DNA from 3 places in the Streptomyces sp. CS113 genome. Region 3 is predicted to be linked to each of the others. Evidence: riboswitches for the same ligand, from Rfam matches in the RefSeq annotation. Region 3 holds a riboswitch; each other region holds the start of a gene.
The links. Region 3 has a riboswitch for thiamine pyrophosphate ahead of B9W62_RS10930 (thiamine ABC transporter substrate-binding protein). Riboswitches for the same ligand answer to the same signal wherever they lie in the genome.
Positions count from the first base shown of each region.

Region 1 (7,648 bases), 1.9 Mb from region 3:
CGCCGACACGACCAGGGCGGCGAGGGCCGTGGTGACCGGCACGGACGCCACCAGACCGATCGATCCGACCAGCGTCCGCACGATCTCCTCCGCGACCAGTTCGCTGTTGGCGACCGTCCCCACACCGCTCTGCGCGATCGAGAACAGCAGCAGCAGGGGCAGCGCCGCGCCCGCGTAGGCGAGGACGAGCGTGTTCACGACCGAGGCGATGTGGTCGCGGCCGATACGGATGCCCGCGCGGTACAGACCGCGCCAGCCCATCGTCGGGTTGGCCTCGTGCAGTTCCCAGACCGCCGACGTCTGCGTGACCGTCACGTCGTCGAGGACACCGAGCGAACCGATGATGACCCCGGCGAGGAGCAGACCGCTCATGTCGATCGACGGGTACAGGCCATGGATGAGGCCGGTGTTGTCGTCCGTGTTGCCGGTGAGCGCGGCCCAGCCGATGAAGAGCGACCCGAGCACACCGATCAGCAACAGCGAGATCAGGGTGCCGAGCACCGCCACGGACGTGCGGGCCGACAGCCCGTGGCACAGGTACAACGCGATCAGCATGATGGCGCTGGACCCGATCACCGCCACGACGAGTGGGTTAGAGCCTTGCAGGATGGCGGGGAGGATGAAGAAGTTCAGCAGCAGGAAGCTGATGGCCAGCGAGACCAGTGCCATCAGGCCGCGCAGCCGTCCGACCACCACGACGGCGAGGGCGAAGATGCCCGCGAGCAGGGCCAGGGGGAGCCGGCGGTTGATGTCGGTCACCGAGTACTGAAGGTCCCTGGGTGCGGAGGGCTCGTAGGCGACCACCACCTTCTGACCCTCGTGCAACTGCCGTGACTGGTCCGGCTGCACGATCTCCTCGAACGTACGGCCCTTGTCGTCGCCGGTGTCGACCCGGATGGTCGCCCGCTTGCACTCGCCCTGCGCCTGCTGCACCGCGGAGGAACCCTCGGCGGTGGACGTGTCGCCGGTCGGGGTACCGCCCGAGGCGTTGACGGACTGGCAGCTCAGCTCGACCACCTTGGTCACGGTGGCCTGCTGCGTCTGCCGGTCGAAGCCGACTCCGGTGCGCTCGTGCGACGGTGCGCCGCCCGGCCACAGCACCGCGAGTCCGACCACCACGGCCGCCGCGAAGGGGATCAGGACCGCGGCGATGACCTTCCGCAGATGCCGGGAGACGGGGGCCGCCGGTCCGTGACCGTGCGAGTGCCCGTGACCGCCGCCCGCCCCGTGTCCGCCGCCCCCACCGTGTCCGCCACCCGCCCCGGGCCCGTGTCCCGTGCCGTGTCCGTGATCCGCCTCATGTCTGCCGTCGCTCGTGCCGTGAGCGTCGTCGGGGACGTGGCCGGCTGCCCGGCCGTCGCCCTCTTCGGCGTTCGGTCCGCGGCCGGGCCGGCGCGGGGGGAAGGAGGGATGCTGCGGTGTGGTCACCGCCCGATCATCGCAAGAACGAGGGGGGCCCTCTGTTCACCGCGCCCGAATGGGCGCTAGCGTGGAGGCACCTTTGTACACGCGGGAGCTCGGAGCACCGGGCTGAGAGGGCGCTGACCTCCGTCCCAGCGATGTTTCACGGGAAACGTCACCGAAGCCGAGTGACGTATCCCACGAAGCGCCGCCGGACGGAATCCGCTGCGTCGACCGCCGAACCTGTTACCGGGTAATGCCGGCGTAGGGAGTAGGTCTCATGACCATCAAGGACGCACGCACGCCTGCCTCCGCGCAGAACTCCGCACAGAACCCCACGCAGGACTCCGCCCAGGAGGGCACCGCGGAGACTGCGGAGGCCGGGAAGTCCATCGGCTGGCACAAGGCGTACATCGAGGGCTCGCGCCCCGATCTGCGGGTGCCGGTCCGTCAGGTGCACCTCACCAACGGCCAGTCCGTCACGCTGTACGACACCTCGGGTCCGTACACCGATCCACTGGTCGACACCGATGTTCGCAGGGGCCTCGCGCCACTGCGGGAGAACTGGATCATCGCCCGCGGCGACACCGAGGAGTACGCGGGCCGTCCCGTCCGCCCCGAGGACGACGGGATCAAGCACACCTCGCCGCGCGGCGGCCTGCGCAACCTCGACGCCGTCTTCCCCGGGCGCCCGCGGCAGCCCCGCCGGGGCCGGGACGGCAAGGCCGTGACACAGCTCGCGTACGCACGCCGGGGCGAGATCACGCCGGAGATGGAGTACGTGGCCGTCCGGGAGAACGTCGACCCGGAGGTGGTCCGCGAGGAGATCGCGGCGGGGCGTGCCGTGCTGCCCGCCAACGTCAACCACCCGGAGATCGAGCCGATGATCATCGGCAAGCGGTTCCTGGTGAAGGTCAACGCCAACATCGGCAACTCGGCGGTGACGTCCTCCATCGAGGAGGAGGTCGACAAGATGACCTGGGCGACCCGGTGGGGCGCCGACACGGTCATGGACCTCTCCACCGGCCGCAACATCCACACCACCCGCGAGTGGGTCCTGCGCAACTCCCCCGTCCCCATCGGGACCGTGCCGCTCTACCAGGCCCTGGAGAAGGTCGACGGCCGGGCCGAGGAGCTGACCTGGGAGATCTACAAGGACACCGTGATCGAACAGGCTGAGCAGGGGGTGGACTACATGACGGTCCACGCCGGTGTGCGCCTGGCGTACGTACCCCTGACCGCGAACCGCAAGACCGGCATCGTCTCGCGCGGCGGCTCGATCATGGCGGCGTGGTGCCTGGCGCACCACAAGGAGTCGTTCCTCTACGAGAACTTCGAGGAACTCTGCGAGATCCTCGCCGCCTACGACGTCACCTACTCCCTCGGCGACGGTCTGCGTCCGGGGTCGATCGCGGATGCCAACGACGAGGCGCAGTTCGCCGAGTTGCGCACCCTCGGGGAACTCAACCGGATCGCCAAGCGTTGCAACGTACAGACCATGATCGAGGGCCCGGGACATGTCCCGATGCACAAGATCAAGGAGAACATCGACCTTCAGCAGGAGATCTGCGATGAAGCTCCGTTCTATACGCTCGGCCCGCTGACGACGGACGTCGCGCCGGCGTACGACCACATCACCTCCGGCATCGGTGCCGCGATGATCGCCTGGTGGGGCACGGCCATGCTCTGCTACGTCACGCCCAAGGAACATCTGGGCCTGCCCAACCGTGACGACGTCAAGACCGGCGTCATCACCTACAAGATCGCCGCCCATGCCGCCGACCTCGCCAAGGGTCACCCGGGTGCACAGGAGTGGGACGACGCGCTGTCGGACGCCCGGTTCGAATTCCGGTGGGAGGACCAGTTCAACCTGGCCCTCGACCCGGACACGGCGCGGGAGTTCCACGACGAGACCCTGCCGGCCGAGCCCGCCAAGACGGCCCACTTCTGTTCCATGTGCGGGCCCAAGTTCTGCTCGATGAAGATCTCCCAGGACATCCGCCGGGAGCACGGGGGCAGCAAGGGCGAGATCGAGGAGGGCATGGCGCAGAAGTCGAAGGAGTTCGCGGCGGCGGGCAACCGCGTGTACCTGCCGATCGCGGACTGAGCGCACCGGCGCGGGGAGGGGGACAGGCCGCAGGGTCCGCCCTCTCCCCCCGGCGGGGCGTCGCTCGGCAGACTGGTCGCATGACAGCCACCTCCCTGAGCAAGGGTGCCAACGTCCCCGTCGACTCCCCCGCGGTGCGCGTCGAACTCGTGTGGTCCGCCGGGCCGGGCGTTCCGGAGGTCGACGCCTCCGCGCTGCTGCTCACCTCGGCCGGACGGGTGCGCGACGACGGCGACTTCGTCTTCTACAACCAGCCCCGCCACACGTCCGGCGCGGTGCGGCACCTGGGCAAGCAGGTCGGCCCCGGTGCGGACGCGGGGGTCACGAGCGATGCCGTCGAGGTGGATCTGCGGTCGGTGGAGACGGCGGTCGAGCGCATCGTCCTGTGTGCCTCGGCGGACGGCGGGACGTTCGGCCGGGTCCCGGGGCTGTCGCTGCGGGTGCTGGACGCGGCCACCGGCACCGGGCTGGCCCGGTTCGACATCACGGCCGGGCCGGAGACCGCGCTGGTCGGCGGTGAGCTGTACCGGCGCCAGGGGAGCTGGAAGTTCCGTGCGGTCGGACAGGGATACGCGGCCGGACTCGCGGGGCTGGCCACCGACTTCGGCATCACCGTGGACGACGACGCTCCCCCGGCGGCGACCGCGACCCCGGCGGTGACCGCGGCCCCGGCCACCACCCCGCCGACGGCTCGCCCGGTGCCGCCCCCGCCGCCGACGGCCGCCGTACCGCCCGTACCGCCCGCACCCCCAGTGCCGCCGACGCCGACGCCGTCACCTGCCCCGGTGCCGGCCGCCACCGGCCCCCGTCTCACCAAGGGCGAGGACCGCCTGCCCGTGGACATGCGCAAGCGGCTGTCCCTGCGTAAGGAGCAGGTCGCCGTCAGCCTGAGCAAGCACGGGGCGGCCGGGGTCACGGCGCGCGTCGTCCTCGTACTGGACGCCTCCGGGTCCATGTCCCTGCTCTACTCCAAGGGCGTCGTCGCGGACGTCGTGGAGCGGATGGCCGCCGTCGCCGCGCAGTTGGACGACGACGGGGAGATGCAGGCCTGGACCTTCGCCTCCAACCCGGCGCGCCTGCCGGACCTGCGTCTGGGCGAGCTGCCCGAGTGGCTGCGGCTGCACGTGCGCGTGGGGGAGATCAGTCTGTTCCGGCGGGGCCGGAAGAAGGGCCTGCACCCCGAGCAGGTCGACATGCGGGCGGTCGGCATCCAGAACGAGGAGCAGAAGGTGATCGCCGAGGTCCGGGCCTTCGTCCGGGAGAACCCGGCACCGGTCCCGACCCTGGTGCTGTTCTTCTCCGACGGCGGTGTCTACCGCAACGCCGAGATCGAGCGGGAGCTGCGGGAGGCCGTGGAGGAACCGGTCTTCTGGCAGTTCGTGGGGCTCGGGCGCGCCAACTACGGGGTGCTGGAGCGGTTCGACACCCTGCCGGGCCGTCGCGTCGACAACGTCGGGTTCTTCGCCGTCGACGACATCGGCACCGTACCGGACCCGGAGCTGTACGACCGTCTGCTGTCCGAGTTCCCGTCCTGGATCACTGCCGCCGGCCGGGCGGGCATCCTCTGAGTCGCTGCCCGCCCGTGCCGGTGGCTACTCGGGCCGGTGTTCCGGGCCACCGAAGTCCGGGCTGCTGTAGTCCGGACTCGAGTAGCTCGGACGCGGGCCCGCGTCGGGGCCGCCGTCGGGGCTGGTGAACCCGGGGCGGCCGTACCCCAGGTGCGGCATGCGGCTGCTGCTCGGGGCCGTCGGTTCCGTGCGGTGCAGTGCCGCCGTACCCGATTCGCCGAGCGCCTCCCGCAGGAAGGGCAGGATGCCCCGTTCCAGCAGGGCCTCGTGCCAGGCATCCCTGGCCCGGGCCACCTCCTCGTCGCGGGCGCTGTAGAAGCCGGACTCGGCCGAGGGGCGGTTGCGCAGTGCGGTGAGCAGCAGCCCCACCGCGGCGACGAGGATCGCCACCGCGGTCACGGCGCCGAACACCCATCCGGTGGTGAGCATGGTCTGCGCGAAGGTCTGCCCCGGGTCGAGCATCTTCAGCAGGTAGCCGACCAGCAGGAATATCGCCGCGGCGGTGCCGGCCAGGACCGGTGCCAGGACGGCGACGACGGCGACGGCCCCCGCACCGGTCGCCTCGGCCATCTCGCCCATGGTGGCGGCGAGTCCCCCCGCACCCGAGCCCTGCTCCTGGGAGCCGGATTCGCGGGTGGCGGAGGACGGGCCCGAGGGCGCCGGGTGGCGCAGCTCCTCGCGGACCTTCACGTAGTGCTGGTACTCGGTCGTGGCCGCCGCCGTGATGAGGGCGGTGGCGTTGAGTGCCATGGTGCGCAGTTGTTCGGAGTTGAGCCGCTGTCCGACAGCGGCCAGCTCCGGGCGGTGTGGTGCGGAGCGCAGCGCCTCGTCGAGGATCCGCTCGTACTCTTGGCGGTCCTCGTTCGGCAGGTGCTGCGGAACGCTGTTCATGTGCATCCCCCGATGCTCCGTAGGGCTTGGGGCTCGCATGCCAACGAGCCGTCGGGCAGAAACGGAGGGGAGCCTGCTACGGATAAGCCGATGGTAGAGCGGTGACGGTGGAGGGTGACAGGGGGTTTCCAGAAATTGAGTGCCGGTCCGTACGGACGGCACCGCCGCGAAAGCCGTCCGGCGAACCGTCAGACATCCAGTGGAAGTTGCTGGACCAGCAGCTTTCCGGCCATGGTCACGCCGCCGTCCATCGCGATGGCCAGTCCGTCCGCGTAGACGTGCGGGCCCTCGACCACGGTACGGGTGTCGTCCTCGCCGTCCTCGGAGCCGACTTCACCCAGCAGGTAGGGGATGGGGCTGTGGCCGTGAACGATCCGGGTGCCGCCGTACGTATCCAGGAGTGAGCGCACGGCGTCGGCGCCGCCCTCGTCGCGGAAGGAGAAGCGCTTGGTGAACTTGCGGAACAGGTCCCACACCTCCTCCGCGTCGTTGCGCGTGATCGTCTCGCGGACGGTGTCGTTGACCTCTTCGATGGAGCGGCCGTAGTCGAGGTAGGTGGTGGCGTCCGAGTGGACCAGGAGGTGGTCGTCGACCTCCTCCATGGCGTCGAGGCGGGCCATCCACTGGAGGTGGTGGTCCTGGAGGCGGTCCATGTCGGTCTTCTGGCCGCCGTTCAGCAGCCAGGCGGCCTGGAAGGTGGCGGTGCCCGCGCCGGAGTTGACGGGCGTGTCGCCGAACCGCTTGGCGCCGAGCAGCAGCAGTTCGTGGTTGCCCATCAGCGCCTTGCAGTAGCCCCCGGCCGCGGCCGCCTCGGCGGACAGCCGCATCACCAGGTCGATGACGCCGATGCCGTCCGGGCCGCGGTCGGTGAAGTCGCCGAGGAACCACAGCCGGGAGGTGCCCGCGCACCACTGGCCGGCGTCGTCGACGAGGCCCTTCTCGCGCAGGGCGGCCAACAGCTCGTCGAGGTAGCCGTGCACGTCGCCGACGACGAACAGGGGACCCTGGCCGGTGGCCGGCTGCTGCACCGCGGCCGGTGCGGGGTCGACCGCGACCTGGACCGTGTCACCCCGACGGATGATCGGCAGATCGCGCTGAGTGGGCGTGTAGCCCTCGGGCAGGGCCTCCTCGGGCCCCTCCTCGGCGGGCGGCGCCGGCTCGCTCGCGTGCGCGCCGGGGGCAGCGTACGGAGCGGTCTCGTGGACGTACGCGGGTACCCGGAAGTCGCGCACCGTCGCCGTCCGCTCCACCTCGGGTCCCTGACCGGCCCCCTGAGTCATCGACCCCTCCACCATCGCGCCGCATCTGCACCGCTTCGGACTGCCTGGTCGCAGCGGCCCGCGGTGTGTGGGCCCATCATAGGAATGCGGATCGCGCTGTGTGATGACCCAGGGGTGGTGAATCAGGACAGGACACTGGTTCACTGCGGCTTTCGCCCCGATTGGGCCTGGCTTCGCCCGTCCGCAACCGGGGCTCGGCAGTGTTCCGGATGTGCCGCGTGTGGCTGCGCCGCCCCGTTTCGCCGCCCCGTTTCGCCACCCGTCCTCGGCCGCTTCCGCCGTCGTCCGCCGTCTTCTGCCGTCGTCCGTCTGCGGCTGCCTCCGCCGTCGTCCCCCGGCTCCGCCGTCGCCCGTCCGCGGCCGCCTCCGGCTCCGCCGTCGTCCGTCGCCGCCACGGGGTG
Region 1 covers NZ_KZ195574.1:4,437,398-4,445,045, forward strand. Annotated here, with positions in the region: gene B9W62_RS19660 (YibE/F family protein) at 1-1,428, opposite strand, end outside; TPP riboswitch at 1,500-1,689, shown strand; gene thiC (phosphomethylpyrimidine synthase ThiC) at 1,682-3,508, shown strand; gene B9W62_RS19670 (VWA domain-containing protein) at 3,589-5,076, shown strand; gene B9W62_RS19675 (hypothetical protein) at 5,101-5,973, opposite strand; gene sppA (Ser/Thr/Tyr protein phosphatase SppA) at 6,156-7,262, opposite strand.
Region 1: another riboswitch for thiamine pyrophosphate. It lies ahead of thiC (phosphomethylpyrimidine synthase ThiC); the one in region 3 lies ahead of B9W62_RS10930 (thiamine ABC transporter substrate-binding protein).

Region 2 (7,648 bases), 3.8 Mb from region 3:
TCACACCCGCGCACCCCAGCTCCATCGCCAGCGCCACGTCCGACGCCGTACCGGCCCCCGCGTCCAGGATCACCGGCACGCGCGCGTGCTCCACGATCAGCTGGAAGTTGTGCGGGTTGCGGATGCCGAGCCCGGACCCGATCGGCGAGCCCAGCGGCATGATCGCCGCGCACCCGACGTCCTCCAGCTTCCGCGCGAGCACCGGGTCGTCGTTGGTGTACGGCAGCACCGTGAACCCGTCGTCGACCAGCGTCTCCGCCGCGTCCAGCAGCTCCACCGGGTCCGGCAGCAGGGTGCGCTCGTCGGCGATGACCTCCAGCTTGACCAGGTCCGTGCCGAGCGCCTCGCGGGCCAGGCGGGCGGTGAGCACCGCCTCCCCGGCGGTGAAGCAGCCCGCCGTGTTCGGCAGCACCCGGATGCCGAGCCGCTCCAGCACGGACAGCACGGACCCGTGCACCGAGGCGTCCACCCGCCGCATCGCGACGGTCGTCAGCTCCGTCCCGGAGGCGGCGAGCGCGCGCTCCAGCACGTCCAGGCTGGGCGCCCCGCCCGTACCCATGATCAGGCGGGACGCGTACGTCGTGCCGCCGAGGACAAAGGGATCGTCGGCCATGGTCAGCCTCCTTGGACGGCGGTGAGGATCTCGACACGGTCGCCGTCGGCCAGCGCCGTGGCGGACCACACCGCGCGCGGGACGACGGTCTCGTTCAGGGCGGCGGCCACTCCGGACGGGGCCCGGGTGAGCGTGCCCACCAGGGCGTCCAGGGCGGTGCCGGGAGCCACCTCGCGCGGCTCGCCGTTGACGGAGATGTTCATGCGGACTGCTCCGAGAGTGCGGGGACGGCGCCGAAGCGCCGGGGGCTGAAGGGGCGGGCCTCCTCCGGCAGCTCCCCGCCGGCCAGGACGTCCGCCATGACGTCGCCGGTGACGGGGGTGAGCAGGACCCCGTTGCGGTAGTGGCCGGTGGCCAGCAGCAGACCGTCCAGGGCGGTCGGGCCGAGCAGCGGGGCGTTGTCCGGGGAGCCGGGGCGCAGACCGGCGCGGGTCTCCGTCAGGGGCAGCTCCGTGATGCCGGGCACCAGCTCGTGCGCGTCGCGCAGCAGCTCGTAGACGCCGCCCGCGGTGACCGTCGTGTCCCAGCCCAGTTCCTCGCTGGTGGCGCCGACGACCAGCTCGCCGTTCTCCCGGGGCACCAGGTAGACGTGGTTGCCGCGCACCACGGCGCGCACGGTCCGGTTCAGCAGCGGCGCCCGCACCCCCGTCCCCGGCATGGTCAGCCGCAGCACCTGCCCCTTCACCGGCCGCACCGGCGGCAGTACGGCCTCCGGCACGCCCGCGAGCCGCCCGCTCAGGCTGCCCCCGGCCAGCACCACCTGCCCGGCCGCCAGCGCCGTGCCGTCGGCGGTGACGACCCCCGTGGCCCGGTCCCCGCGCCCGACGGTGAGCCGCTCGGCCCACACCCGGTGGAGGACGACGCCCTCGCGTTCGCAGGCGGCCAGCAGCGCGTGGGCGAGACGGCGCGGGTCGATCTGGTGGTCGCCGTCCACCCGGAGCCCCCCGCGCACGCCCGGCGCGAGCATCGGCTCCAGGCGCCGGCACTCGCGTCCCGACAGCCACCCGGACTCCAGGCCGGAGCGCTGCTGGAGCGCGTGCAGCTCGCGCAGGTGGGCGCGGTCGTCGGAGTCCAGCGCGACGGCGAGCGTGCCGCACCGCCGGTAACCGAGGTCGTGGCCGGTCAGCTCGGTCAACTCGGCCGCGAACTCCGGGTAGCGGCGGGCCGAGGCGAGGTTCAGCGCGAGCAGGGTCTCCTCGCCGTAGTGCAGCTCCGTGACGGCGGCCAGCATCCCGGCCGCCACCTGGGCCGCCCCGCCGCCCGGCTCGGGGTCCACGAGGGCGGTGACCAGCCCGCGCCGCGCGGCCCGCCAGGCGGTGACGAGCCCGATGATCCCGCCGCCGACGACGAGCACGTCGGGTGTACGTGACGTATGAGGCGTACGAGACGTGTGTGGTGGAGACGACATGGGCGTCCAGCCCCTCCCTTCGCCGGCATGACCCGGATCAGGTTCGTACGGTCGGAGGCCGCCAGCCTCCCTCTCAGCCCGGTGCGTCCGGGCTCCCGCGAGTGCCTTACGTTGGCCACCCTAGCCCGCAGCGCAACGCACGTGTAAGGGAGCCTCCACCCGTGGCGCGTTCACTCGACGGCCTCGTCCTCGCCCCCGTCGCCGACCAGGCGCCCGGCCAGGTGGGCACCCGGACCCGGTTCACCTACCACGAGCACGACGGCGCCGTGTGGGCCGAGTACGCGGGCGGCGACGTGGTCCGCGGGCACCTGGTGGGCACCAGGGAGGGCGACCGCCTCGACTTCCGGTACGTGCAGCTCACGACCGACGGCAGCACGTCGTCGGGGCACTGCGTGTCCACCGTCGTCGAACTGCCGGACGGGCGCGTGCGCCTGGACGAGAGCTGGGAGTGGGAGTCGCAGCCGGGCAGCGGGACCAGCGTGGTGGAGCAGCTCACCGCGAGCGGGCACTGACCGGCGAAACGCCGGGTGTCTATGGTGATCGGGTGAGCGAGCAGACGCGGGAACGGGGACAGGGACCGGCGGCCGACGCGGGGCGGCGCGCGGTCGTCGTGGGCGCCGGGATGGCGGGCGTGCAGACCGCGGTCGCCCTGCGGGAGCAGGGCTTCGCCGGCCCGGTGATCCTGATCGGCGCGGAGCCGCACCAACCGTACGACCGGCCCCCGCTGTCCAAGGCCGTCCTGCTCGGCACCGCCGAGGGCTCCGCCTTCGACGTCGACTTCGAGGGGCTCGGCATCACCCTGCGGCTGGGCTGCGAGGCCCTGGGCGTCCGCCCCGGCGAGCACGTCCTGGACACCTCCGAGGGACCCGTGCCCTACGACGTCCTCGTCCTCGCGACCGGCGCCGAACCGGTCCGCCTCCCGGGCGCCGAGGGCGTGCCCGGGGTGCACCTGCTGCGCACCCTGGACGACGCCGAACGGCTGCGGCCGGTGCTCGCCCGGCAGCACGACGTCGTGGTGGTCGGCGCGGGCTGGATCGGTGCCGAGTTCGCCACCGCCGCGCGCGAGGCGGGCTGCGCGGTGACCGTGGTGGAGGCCGCCGACCGGCCGCTGGCCGACGCGCTGCCCGCCGAGGTCGCCGCGCCGATGACGGCCTGGTACGCCGACGCGGGCGCCGAACTGCGCACCCGCGCGCGCGTGGAGCGGGTGGAGGCGGGCGGCCCCGGCGAGTCCGGCCGGGTCGTCCTCGACGACGGCACCCGGCTGCCCGCCGGCGCGGTCGTCGTCGGCATCGGCGCCCGCCCCGCCACCGGCTGGCTGGCCGGCTCCGGAATCGCCCTCGGCGCGCACGGCGAGGTGCTGGCCGACGACCGCCTGCGCACCTCCGCGCCGGACGTCCACGCGGTCGGCGACTGCGCCTCCTTCCCGTCCGCCCGCTACCGGGAGCGGCTGCTGGTGCACCACTGGGACAACGCCCTCCAGGGCCCGCGCACGGTCGCCGCGCACATCGTCGGCGCCCCGGGCGGCGAGGTCCCGGCGGCCTACGACCCGGTGCCGTACTTCTGGTCCGAGCAGTTCGGCCGCTTCGTCCAGTACGCCGGTCACCACGCGGCCGCCGACACCACCCTGTGGCGAGGCGACCCCGCGGATGCCGCGTGGACGGTCTGCTGGCTGCGCGAGGGCCGCCTGGTCGCCGTGCTGGCGGTGGGCCGCCCCCGCGACCTGGCGCAGGGCAGACGCCTGATCGAGTCGGGCGCGGCGATGGACCCGGAACTGCTGGCCGACCCGGCGAGACCGCTGAAGGCGGCGACGGCGGCCACGGCGTAGTCGGGTTTCCGACTGTCAGTGCCAGGTGGCAGGCTGGAGGCGTGACCGAGATTGACGCAAAGACCGATGCTCTCGTGCCCGCCTGGCTCACCGTTCCCGACATCGCCGAGATGCTCGGTGTCGAGGTGACCCGGGTACGCCAGCTGATCAAGGAAGGCCAGCTCATCGCCGTACGCCGCGGTGAGAACCGCGCACTGCACATCCCCGCGGCCTTCATCGACGAGGACAAGGTCGTCAAGGGCCTGGTCGGGACCCTGACGCTGCTGCGCGACGACGGCTTCACGGCCGAGGAGATGCTGGAGTGGCTCTTTACGCCCGACCCGAGCCTGCCCGGCACCCCGGCCCAGGCCCTGAGTGAGAATCGCGGTACGGAGGTGAAGCGCCGCGCCCAGGCGCTCGCCGTCTGACCGGCCCCGTCGCCGATCCGCCACACCGCCCGGCGTGCGGCCACGCACGCCGGGCGCCCGTGCCCGTACGCCACGGCGTGCGGCCCCTCGCGGGCCCACGCCACTCACCGGGGGGACACCCGCATGCCCGACACCGCCGCGACCACCGCCCGCGCCCGGCTCTCCGACGCCCGGCTCTACCTGTGCACGGACGCCCGCCGGAGCCAGGGCGACCTGCCCGAGTTCCTGGACGCCGTGCTCGCCGGCGGCGTCGACATCGTGCAGCTGCGGGACAAGGGAATGGAGGCGGCGGAGGAGCTGGCGCACCTGGAGGTCTTCGCCGACGCCTGCGCCCGCCACGGCAAGCTCCTCGCCGTCAACGACCGCGCGGACGTCGCCCACGCCGCCCGCGCCGACGTGCTGCACCTCGGCCAGGGCGACCTGCCGGTGCCCGCCGCCCGGGCGATCCTCGGCGACGACGTCCTCGTCGGCCGCTCCACCCACGCCGAGTCCGAGGCCGCCGCTGCCGCTGCCCAGGAGGGCGTCGACTACTTCTGCACCGGTCCGTGCTGGCCGACCCCCACCAAGCCCGGCCGCCACGCACCCGGCCTCGACCTGGTCCGCCGCACGGCGGCCCTGGGCACCGACCGCCCCTGGTTCGCGATCGGCGGCATCGACCTCGGCAACCTCGACGAGGTGCTGGACGCGGGCGCCCGGCGCGTGGTCGTCGTCCGCGCGATCACCGCCGCCGAGGACCCGGGCGCGGCGGCGGCCGAGTTCGCGAAGCGACTGCGGCAGGCGGCCCCGGACCGGGCGTAGCCGCACCCCGTCGCGGCGCGCCGTCACGGACGGGCAGGTGTCCAAAGGGTGGACAGCAACTCGACAATGCGGACAAATATCCCGCATCCGGTTGGGCGGCCGCCGCACCCTGGCTAACCTGCCCATATGGCCCTCGGAACCGCAAGCACGAGGACGGATCGCGCCCGCACGGTGCGTGACATCCTCGCCACCGGCAAGACGACGTACTCGTTCGAGTTCTCGGCGCCGAAGACGCCCAAGGGCGAGAAGAACCTGTGGAGTGCGCTGAGGCGGGTCGAGGCGGTGGCGCCGGACTTCGTCTCCGTGACCTACGGCGCCGGCGGTTCCACGCGCGCCGGCACGGTCCGCGAGACCCAGCAGATCGTCGCCGACACCACGCTGACCCCGGTGGCGCACCTCACCGCCGTCGACCACTCCGTCGCCGAGCTGCGCAACATCATCGGCCAGTACGCCGACGCCGGGATCCGCAACATGCTGGCGGTGCGCGGCGACCCGCCCGGCGACCCGGGCGCCGACTGGATCGCGCACCCCGAGGGCCTGACGTACGCCGCCGAACTGGTCAGGCTCATCAAGGAGTCGGGCGACTTCTGCGTCGGCGTGGCGGCCTTCCCCGAGATGCACCCGCGCTCCGCCGACTGGGACGCGGACGTCGCGCACTTCGTCGACAAGTGCCGGGCCGGCGCCGACTACGCCATCACCCAGATGTTCTTCCAGCCCGAGTCCTACCTCCGGCTGCGCGACAGGGTCGCCGCGGCCGGCTGCGCGACCCCGGTCATCCCCGAGGTCATGCCGGTGACCAGTGTGAAGATGCTGGAGAGGTTGCCCAAGCTCAGCAACGCCTCGTTCCCGCCGGAGCTGAAAGAGCGGATCCTCACAGCCAAGGACGATCCGGCGGCTGTACGCTCGATCGGCATCGAGTTCGCCACGGAGTTCTGCGCGCGGCTGCTGGCCGAGGGTGTGCCCGGACTGCACTTCATCACGCTGAACAACTCCACGGCGACGCTGGAAATCTACGAGAACCTGGGCCTGCACCACCCACCGCGGGCCTAGACCGGCCGCACGTATTTGCGACACACTGCGTAACGGCCACTGGGAGAGGGGCGTACATGGGCTGGACGGTCCTCTACATCGCGTTCGGCGTGGTCGCGCTGTGGCTGCTCGGCGAGGTGCTGTTGCAGTACAAGGCGCGGCTGCGCTGGCGGCTGCTCGCCTTCGGCGGCTTCGTCGGCGTCGTCGCCGGCGTGCTGATGTCGAACGTGCTCGTCATCGGTCTCGGCGCCGCGGCCTTCGCGGTCGGCCAGACCTACGTCACCCTGTCGTTCCGCCGCGGCTTCGAGGCCGGCTGGGCGGTCAACGCCCCGGCAAGCCTGGTCGGCAAACGCGGACGCCCCGAACGGGGCCGCCAGGAGCCGACGTTGGAGGTCTCCGGGCTCGGACCCGCCGAGGGCGACCGGGACCACCACGACGGGTACGACGAGCGCGCCCAGGCACCCGCCCCGGGCCAGGACGTCCCGCCGTACGGGCACGACGACTACGACCGCGACGACGTCTTCACCCCGGCCCGGCCCACCGCCGACCCCTCGGCCGCGGAGACCACCGCCGTCTACGAACCGCAGCCCATGCCGGACGACACCAACTCGTACGGCGTGTACACCGACGCCGGTTACGGCACCGGTCAGCAGCAGGCGGCCCCCGCGCCGGGCGCCGACCAGGCCTACGCCTACGACTACTCCGGCTACGGCCAGCAGCAGGAGTACGGCTACGACACCGGCGCCCAGCAGCAGTACGCCGCCTACTCCGACCCGTACATCGGCACCCACACCTACGGCGGCGGGGCGTACGACACCGGCGGCTACGACCCGACCGGCGCGCAGAACTACGGCCAGCAGGGCTACGGCCAGGACCAGTACGCCACCGGCGCGCCCGGCGGCTACGGCGGCGAGACCCCGGCCGGCGGGGTGTGGGTGCCGCAGCAGCGCAGCACCGACGACCCCTACGGCGGCGAACTCCCGCCCGAGCAGCAGCCGTACCCCTACCAGGGCAACGACCAGCCGCAGGGGCAGGGCCAGGGCCAGGGGTACGACGAGCAGTACCGCTTCTGAGGAAGCAGGCCGCTCACTGGGAGCCGCGGAACTCCGGTCCCTCCACCACGAGTCCGGCGACCAGCGCACCGGACATCCCCGCGTGCGGCAGCCCCCCGCCGGGGTGCGACCAGCCGCCGACGGTGAACAGGCCCTCCGTGCGCGTGCCGTTCGCCGGGTGCAGCAGCCGTCCGCCGGCGCCCGCGAACGCCGGCACCGGAATCACCCCGTCCGGCGCGCCGGTGTCCGCCGCCACCTCGGCCGGGGTGCGCACCTCGTGCCACAGGAGGCGGTCGCGCAGGTCCGGTACCACCCGCTCCGCCACGTCGATCAGGTGCTCGGCCCGATGACCGGACACCTCCCTGGTGGCCCGGTCCGACGCGCCGCCCAGGGCGGGCACCGCCGCGCTGAGCGTCACCGCCTCGTGGTCCGCGTCCGGGACCAGCGCCGGGTCGTCGGGCCGCAGGACCGTGACGGTCGGCCGCGCGGCCATCCCCGGGACGGTGCCGAACAGGC
Region 2 covers NZ_KZ195574.1:6,352,806-6,360,453, forward strand. Annotated here, with positions in the region: gene B9W62_RS28480 (thiazole synthase) at 1-613, opposite strand, end outside; gene thiS (sulfur carrier protein ThiS) at 616-816, opposite strand; gene thiO (glycine oxidase ThiO) at 813-2,021, opposite strand; TPP riboswitch at 2,019-2,130, opposite strand; gene B9W62_RS28495 (avidin-fold protein) at 2,183-2,533, shown strand; gene B9W62_RS28500 (NAD(P)/FAD-dependent oxidoreductase) at 2,566-3,846, shown strand; gene B9W62_RS28505 (Rv2175c family DNA-binding protein) at 3,888-4,253, shown strand; gene thiE (thiamine phosphate synthase) at 4,377-5,051, shown strand; gene metF (methylenetetrahydrofolate reductase [NAD(P)H]) at 5,178-6,101, shown strand; gene B9W62_RS28520 (SCO2102 family sporulation regulator) at 6,158-7,153, shown strand; gene B9W62_RS28525 (phytoene desaturase family protein) at 7,167-7,648, opposite strand, start outside.
Region 2: another riboswitch for thiamine pyrophosphate. It lies ahead of thiO (glycine oxidase ThiO); the one in region 3 lies ahead of B9W62_RS10930 (thiamine ABC transporter substrate-binding protein).

Region 3 (7,648 bases):
GGCACCGACGACGACCTCGCCGGACTCCGCCAGCCACGCGTCCAGCGCCGCCGCGTCCCCGCGCGCCGCGGGCCCCGCGGCTCCCGGAGCCCGGTCCACCGGGACGTCCTCCTCGGCGCGGGTGCCGACGATCAGCCCGGTCCAGCGCAGGGCCCGGCCCACGTGCCGGACCAGGTCCTCCAGGGTCCAGTCCGGGCAGGTCGGCACGGTCGCGGACAGGTCCGCACCCGAAGTGACCACGGCCCCGAGTCCGGCCACCTGGCGGACGATTTCGTCGCAGTACCGGTCGTGGGTGAGGAGTGTCATACCGTCACCCTACGAGCGGAACGATCACTCCGGAACGGTCACTCCGGAACGCCCGATCCACCGAGCACGACGACGTCCGCCGCGTCGAACTCCACCCCGACCTCGGCCCCGACCTCCGGCGCCGCCCGCAGCGCGCAGGCCGCCTCCAGGCGGGGCGCGTCCTCCGGCTGGAGGTGCACGGCGACGTGCGTGCCGCGGAAGGTGCGGGCGGTGACGGTGCAGCGCAGGCCCTCGTCGGCGGGGACGACACGGACCCCGGCCGGCCGCACGAGTACCGTCCGGGTGCCCTGGGGGGCGTTCTCGGGGACCGGCACCTTGCCCCACGGGGTGTGAGCGGCCTGCCCTGCGACGGACGCTTCGACCACGTTGTCGAAGCCGAGGAAACGGGCCACGAAGGCGTCCGCCGGCCGCTGCCACACCTCCAGGGGCGTGCCCGACTGGGCGATCCGCCCGTCCCGCATCACCACGACCCGGTCGGCGAGCGCGAACGCCTCGCCCTGGTCGTGCGTCACCGCGAGCACCGTCGTGCCCAGCCGCCCGAACAGCTCCCGCAGTTCCACGACGAGGCGCTCGCGCAGCGAGCGGTCCAGCTGACCGAGCGGCTCGTCCAGCATCAGCAGCCGGGGCCTGGGCGCGAGCGCGCGGGCCAGCGCCACCCGCTGCTGTTCCCCGCCGGAGAGCGCGGCGACGGACCGGCGGGCGGCGCCCGGCAGCCCGACCAGCTCCAGCAACTCCTCCACCCGGGTCCGCTGCTCCGTCCGGGACGCGCCGCGCATCCGCGGCCCGAAGGCGATGTTCCCGGCCACGTCACGCTGCGGGAACAGCTGGTGGTCCTGGAACATCAGCCCGACCTCGCGCCGGTGCGCGGGCACCCCGCTCTGGTCGCGGCCGTCCAGCGTCACCCGTCCGGCGTCCAGCGGCTGGAGCCCGGCGACCGCCCGCAGCAGTGTGGACTTGCCGCTGCCGCTGGGCCCGAGCACGCACACCACCTCGTGCTCGGCGACTCCCAGGTCGACGGCGTCGAGCACGGCCCGGCCGCCGAAGCGGACGGTGGCGCCTTCGAGACTCAGCAGGCTGGACGGCACGGGCGGCTCCGACGGCCCGGACGGCACGGGCTGCTCCGACGGCCCGGACGGCATGGGCTGCTCCGACGGCCCGGACGGCATGGACGGCATGTCAGAACTCCCCGCTCCGGTCGGTCCGCAGCCGCTCCAGCACCACCAGGGCCACCGCGCACACCAGCATCAGAATCGTCGAAAGGGCCATCGCCTGGCCGTAGTTCATGTCACCGGGCCGCCCCAACAGCCGGGCCACGGCGACCGGCAGCGTCGGGTTGTCCGGACGTGCGATGAACACCGTCGCGCCGAACTCGCCCAGCGACACGGCGAAGGCGAACCCGGCCGCGACCAGCAGCGCCCGCCGCACCATCGGCAGGTCCACCTCGCGCCACACCCGCCAGGGCGACGCGCCCAGCACCGCCGCCGCCTCCCGCAGCCGTCCGTCCACCGCCCGCAGCACCGGCAGCATGGTCCGTACGACGAAGGGGACACCCACCAGCGCCTGCGCGAGCGGCACCAGGATCCAGGAGGACCTGAGGTCCAGCGGGGGCTCGTCCAGCGCGATCAGGAACCCGAAGCCGACCGTCACGGCCGACACACCGAGCGGCAGCATCAGCAGTGCGTCGAACCCGCGCACGAAGCGGCCCGCGTCCCGCCGGGTGAGCGCGGTCGCGGCCAGCGCGCCGATCACCACGGCGATGGCCGTGGCGGCGACCGCGTACTGAAGGGAGTTGCCGATCGCCTCGATCGGCGGGACGAGGAAGGCACCGCCGTCCTCGCGGGTCAGCGCCCGGTAGTAGCCGAAGCCGGACGCGCCCAGCGACCGCTGGACCAGCACCGCGAGCGGCAGCACCAGCAGCACGGCGACGGTGCCCAGGACCCCGGCGAACAGCGCCCACTGCCCGGCCCCGCGCGGCCGGCGCGCGGTCGTGGCCGCGTCCACCAACCTGAGCGCGCTCTCGCGCCGCCGTACCGTCCAGGCGTGCACGGCGAGGACCGCGGCGACGGCCGCGAACTGGATCAGCGTCAGGACGGCGGCCGTGGACAGGTCGAAGACCTGTGAGGTCTGCCGGTAGATCTCCACCTCCAGGGTGGAGAAGGTGGGCCCGCCGAGGATCTGGACGACGCCGAAGGAGGTGAAGGTGAACAGGAAGACCATCAGCGCGGCGGCGGCCACGGCGGGCGCCAGCGCGGGCAGCGTCACCTGCCGCCAGGCTCGCAGCCGGGAGGCGCCGAGCATCCGCGCGGCCTCCTCCTGCCGCGGGTCGAGCTGCGCCCACAGCCCGCCGACGGTGCGTACGACGACGGCGTAGTTGAAGAAGACGTGGGCGAGCAGGATCGCCCACACCGTGGTGTCCAGGCGCAGGCCCCACAGTTCGTCGAGCAGCCCGCCGCGCCCGACCAGCGCCAGGAACGCCGTACCGACGACGACCGTCGGCAGCACGAACGGCACGGTCACCACGGCCCGCAGGACCTGCTTGCCGGGGAAGTCGAAGCGGGCGAAGACGTACGCGCCGGGCAGCGCGACCAGCAGCGTGAGCGCGGTGGACGCCAGCGCCTGCCAGGTGGTGAACCACAGCACGTGCCGCACGTCGGACTGCGCGAGCACGTCCCCGATCCGCCCGAACCGCCAGACCCCGTCGACCTCCAGGCCGCGCGCGACGATGGCGGCGACGGGGTAGGCGAAGAACACCGCGAAGAACGCGACGGGCACGGCCATCAGCCCGAGCCGGGCCGCGCTCCCGCGCACGGTCCCGGTCGGTTTCCCCGCCCGCCTGCCGGTGCGGCTCACTTCAGTACGAGCGAGGTCCACGACTTGACCCACTGGTCGCGGTTGTCGGCGATCTTCGCCGGGTCGAGGGTCTGCGGGTCCTTCGCCTGCGGCCCGAACTTCGAGAACACCTCGGGGACCTGCGCGCCCTCCCGCACCGGGTAGACGAACATGTTCAGCGGCATGTCCTCCTGGAAGGACTTGCTCAGCAGGAAGTCGAGGAGGGCCTTGCCGCCCTCGGGGTTCTTCGCGTTGCTGAGCAGGCCCGCGTACTCGACCTGCCGGAAGCAGGTGCCGTCGGCGACGCCCGTGGGTGCGGTGTCCGGCTGCGGGTCGGCGTAGACGACCTCGACGGGCGGGGAGGAGGCGTAGGAGACGACGAGGGGCCGGTCTCCCTTGGCCTTCTTGCCGCCGGCCGAGCCGGAGAACTCCTCGTTGTACGCCTGCTCCCAGCTGTCGACGACCTTGACGCCGTTCGCCTCGAGCTTCTTCCAGTAGCCCTCCCAGCCCTCGTCGCCGTACTGGGCGGCGGTGCCGAGCAGGAAGCCGAGACCCGGCGAGGAGCTGCCGGCGTTCTCGGTGACGAGGAGGTCCTTGTACTCCGGCTTGATCAGGTCGTCGAAGGACTTCGGCGGGGTCAGCCCGTGCTGGGTGAAGTACGCCTTGTCGTAGTTGACGCAGATGTCGCCGCTGTCGACGGGCGTGACCCGGTGCTTGTCCTGGTCGGCGCGGTACTCGGGCCGGACCTGGTCCGAGCCCTTGGCCTCGTACGGCTGGAACAGGCCGTTGTCGAGGGCGCGGGACAGCAGGGTGTTGTCGACGCCGAAGAAGACGTCGCCCTGCGGGTTGTCCTTGGTGAGGATGGCCTTGTTGACGGCCTGCCCGGCGTCGCCGTCCTCCAGGACCTTGACCTTGTAGCCCGACTGCTTCTCGAAGGCCGCGATGACGTCCTTGGACGCGGCCCACGAGTCGTGGCTGACCAGGGTCACGGTCCTGGAGTCGCCGGAGCCGCTGCCGCCGGCGTCGTCGGAGGACGATCCGCAGGCGGCCAGCGTGCCGACCATGCCGAGTCCGACGGCCAGGACACTGACCTTCTTGGTGATGCTCACTGAATTCCTCCTGGGTGACCAGGAGAAGACGCGGCCCCGCCCGGGACCCCTGGCAGGGATCCCGGGCAGGGCGCAACAGCTCGAGTGGTGACCGATCTCCCTACCCAGAATGACCTGGGCCAGGTTCGGAGGGTCTGCGGCCGGTGCCGCACTCTCAGCGCTGTGGCGCTCCCCTGTCGGAATATGAAGATGTGATGACTCTGACGATGTACTGCATGTACTGCCTGTACTACCGGTACTGCCGCCGGTCAGGTTACCGCTCGCTCGCGGCGAGCTGACCACACGCCCCGTCGATCTCCTGCCCACGGGTGTCCCGGATCGTCACCGGCACACCGTGCGCCGCGATCGCCTCCACGAACGCCTTCTCGTCCTCGGGCCGGGACGCGGTCCACTTGGAGCCGGGCGTGGGGTTGAGCGGGATCAGGTTGACGTGCACGGGCTTGCCCCTGAGCAGCCGCCCGAGACGGTCACCGCGCCAGGCCTGGTCGTTGATGTCGCGGATCAGGGCGTACTCGATGGACAGCCGGCGCCCGGACTTCGCCGCGTACTCGAACCCGGCGTCCAGCACCTCGCGCACCTGCCACCGCGTGTTGACGGGGACCAGGGTGTCGCGCAGCTCGTCGTCGGGGGCGTGCAGCGAGATGGCCAGGCGGCACTTGAAGCCCTCGCCGGTGAAGCGGTGGATCGCGGGGACGAGACCGACCGTGGAGACGGTGATCCCGCGCTGGGAGAGCCCCAGCCCGTCGGGCTCGGGGTCGGTGAGCCGGCGGATGGCGCCCACCACCCGGTTGTAGTTGGCGAGGGGCTCGCCCATGCCCATGAACACGATGTTGCTGAGCCGCGCGGGGCCTCCCGGCACCTCGCCGTCCCTGAGCGCCCGCATGCCGTCCACGATCTGGTGCACGATCTCGGCGGTCGACAGGTTCCGGTCGAGGCCGGCCTGGCCGGTGGCGCAGAACGGGCAGTTCATGCCGCAGCCGGCCTGGGAGCTGATGCACATGGTCACCCGGTCCGGGTAGCGCATGAGCACCGACTCGACGAGCGTCCCGTCGAACAGCTTCCACAGCGTCTTGCGCGTGGTCCCCTGGTCGGTCGACAGGTGGCGCACGACCGTCATCAGCTCGGGCAGCAACGCCTCGCGCAGCCCCTCGCGCGAACCGGCGGGGATGTCGGTCCACTGCTCGGGAGCGTGCGCGTACCGCGCGAAGTAGTGCTGCGAGAGCTGCTTCGCGCGAAACGGCTTCTCACCGATCGCGGCGACAGCCTCCTTGCGCTCGGCGGGCGTGAGGTCGGCAAGGTGCCGCGGCGGCTTCTTGGCTCCGCGCGGCGCGACAAATGTGAGTTCTCCGGGCTTAGGCATGGCCATACCAGTGTCGCAGACATACGGAGAGGGACCCGCCGCCCTGTGGACAACGGGTCCCTCTCCGAAGAACCAGCAGGTCAGACCCGACCTGAGGGGGTCACCGACCGGATCAGCCCGAGCCCACGAAGATCACCAGCAGCAGCCACACCACCGGTGCCGTGGGCAGCAGCGAGTCGAGGCGGTCCATGATGCCGCCGTGGCCCGGCAGGAGGGTGCCCATGTCCTTGATGCCGAGGTCCCGCTTGATCATGGACTCGCCGAGGTCGCCCAGGGTGGCGCTGACGGCGACCACGAGGCCGATCAGCAGGCCCTGCCACCAGGTGCCGTCGTCGATCAGGAACTGCATGCACAGCGCGCCCGCCACCATCGCGAACGCCACCGCTCCCAGCAGGCCCTCGCGGGTCTTGCCGGGGCTGATGCGCGGGGCGAGCTTCTTCCTGCCGAAGCGCCAGCCGACGGCGTAGGCCCCGGTGTCGCTGACGACCGTCAGTATCAGGAAGACCAGCACCCGCCAGGCGCCGTCGTCGGCCGCCAGCATCATGGCGACGAACGTGGCCAGGAACGGCACGTAGAACGCGGCGAACAGGCCCGCGGTGACGTCCCTGAGGTAGCCCTCGGGCGGCTCCGTCATCCGCCAGACCAGGACCGCGAGCGCCGTGAGCGCCATCGCGACCCACGCCCCCTCGGCCCCGCGCGCGTAACCGGCGACCACCATCGCGGCGCCGCCGATCGCGAGCGGCACCAGGGGCGCCTTGATGTCCTTGCGCTCCTGAAGCCGCGTGGTCAGCTCCCACAGGCCCACCACGACGGCGACCGCGATCACGCCGACGAAGACCGCCTTGACGACGAACAGCGACGCGATGATCACCACGCCGAGGCCGACGCCGACCCCTATCGCGGCACCCAGGTCGCGCCCCGCGCTCTTCTTCTGCGGCGGCGGCTGGGACTGCGCCGGCTGCGGGGCGTCGGGCATGGGCTCCGGATTCTGCGGCACCGCCGCATACGGCTGCGCCGACGGACTCGGGTCGCGATACGGCTCGTCGCGAACGGGCTGGTCGTGAAACGGCTCGTCCCGGAACAAGGGACCGCTCAGCCGAGCGGTCCCCTGGTCGTCGTCCTGGTCTCCGCCGTGTTCGGGTACGTCGGGCACGATGGGCATGGGGCGAGTCTGCTGCGCGTAGTGCGCATCGTACGCGGGACCCGCCGGGCCGGCGCCCTGGACGGGTCCCTGGTCGGACGGCCCCCAGTACCCGGCTTGTGGCGGCGCTCCCCAGGAAGAGTCGTTCATCAGACCTCGAGCAGCTCCGCTTCCTTGTGCTTCAGGAGCTCGTCCACCTGCGCGACGTACTTGGCGGTGGTGTCGTCGAGCTCCTTCTCGGCACGGCGGCCCTCGTCCTCGCCGACCTCGCCGTCCTTGACCATCTTGTCGATGGCGTCCTTGGCCTTGCGGCGCACGGAGCGGATCGAGACCTTGGCGTCCTCGCCCTTGCTCTTGGCGACCTTGATGTACTCCCGGCGGCGCTCCTCGGTCAGCTCGGGGAACACCACCCGGATGATGTTGCCGTCGTTGCTCGGGTTGACGCCCAGGTCGGAGTCGCGGATCGCCTGCTCGATGTTGCGCAGGGCCGTCTTGTCGAAGGGGGTCACCACGGCCATGCGCGGCTCGGGCACGGAGAACGAGGCCAGCTGGTTGATCGGCGTCGGCGCGCCGTAGTAGTCGGCCACGATCTTGTTGAACATCGCCGGGTGCGCACGGCCGGTGCGGATCGCGGCGAAGTCCTCCTTGGCGACCACGACGGCCTTCTCCATCTTCTCCTCGGCCTCGAGGAGGGTCTCTTCGATCACCACTTGCTCCTGCGTGTCTTGAGTAGGCCCGGCTGCGATTCCCCTGCGGGCTGGCGGCCGGCTGCGTCGCGTTCTTCCTGCACGGTTCCCGACCGGCGGGACAATGTCCATCCCCCGGCCCGGTCCCGTCCCCGTCCGTCCCCCGGACAGGTGGCGTCCGCGGACGGGGGTGTTCTCCGGTCAGTCCCGGCTGCCC
Region 3 covers NZ_KZ195574.1:2,550,640-2,558,287, forward strand. Annotated here, with positions in the region: gene B9W62_RS10915 (maleylpyruvate isomerase family mycothiol-dependent enzyme) at 1-306, opposite strand, end outside; gene B9W62_RS10920 (ABC transporter ATP-binding protein) at 345-1,391, opposite strand; gene B9W62_RS10925 (ABC transporter permease) at 1,483-3,177, opposite strand; gene B9W62_RS10930 (thiamine ABC transporter substrate-binding protein) at 3,153-4,244, opposite strand; TPP riboswitch at 4,324-4,429, opposite strand; gene rlmN (dual-specificity RNA methyltransferase RlmN) at 4,498-5,604, opposite strand; gene B9W62_RS10940 (phosphatidate cytidylyltransferase) at 5,717-6,895, opposite strand; gene frr (ribosome recycling factor) at 6,895-7,452, opposite strand; gene pyrH (UMP kinase) at 7,633-7,648, opposite strand, start outside.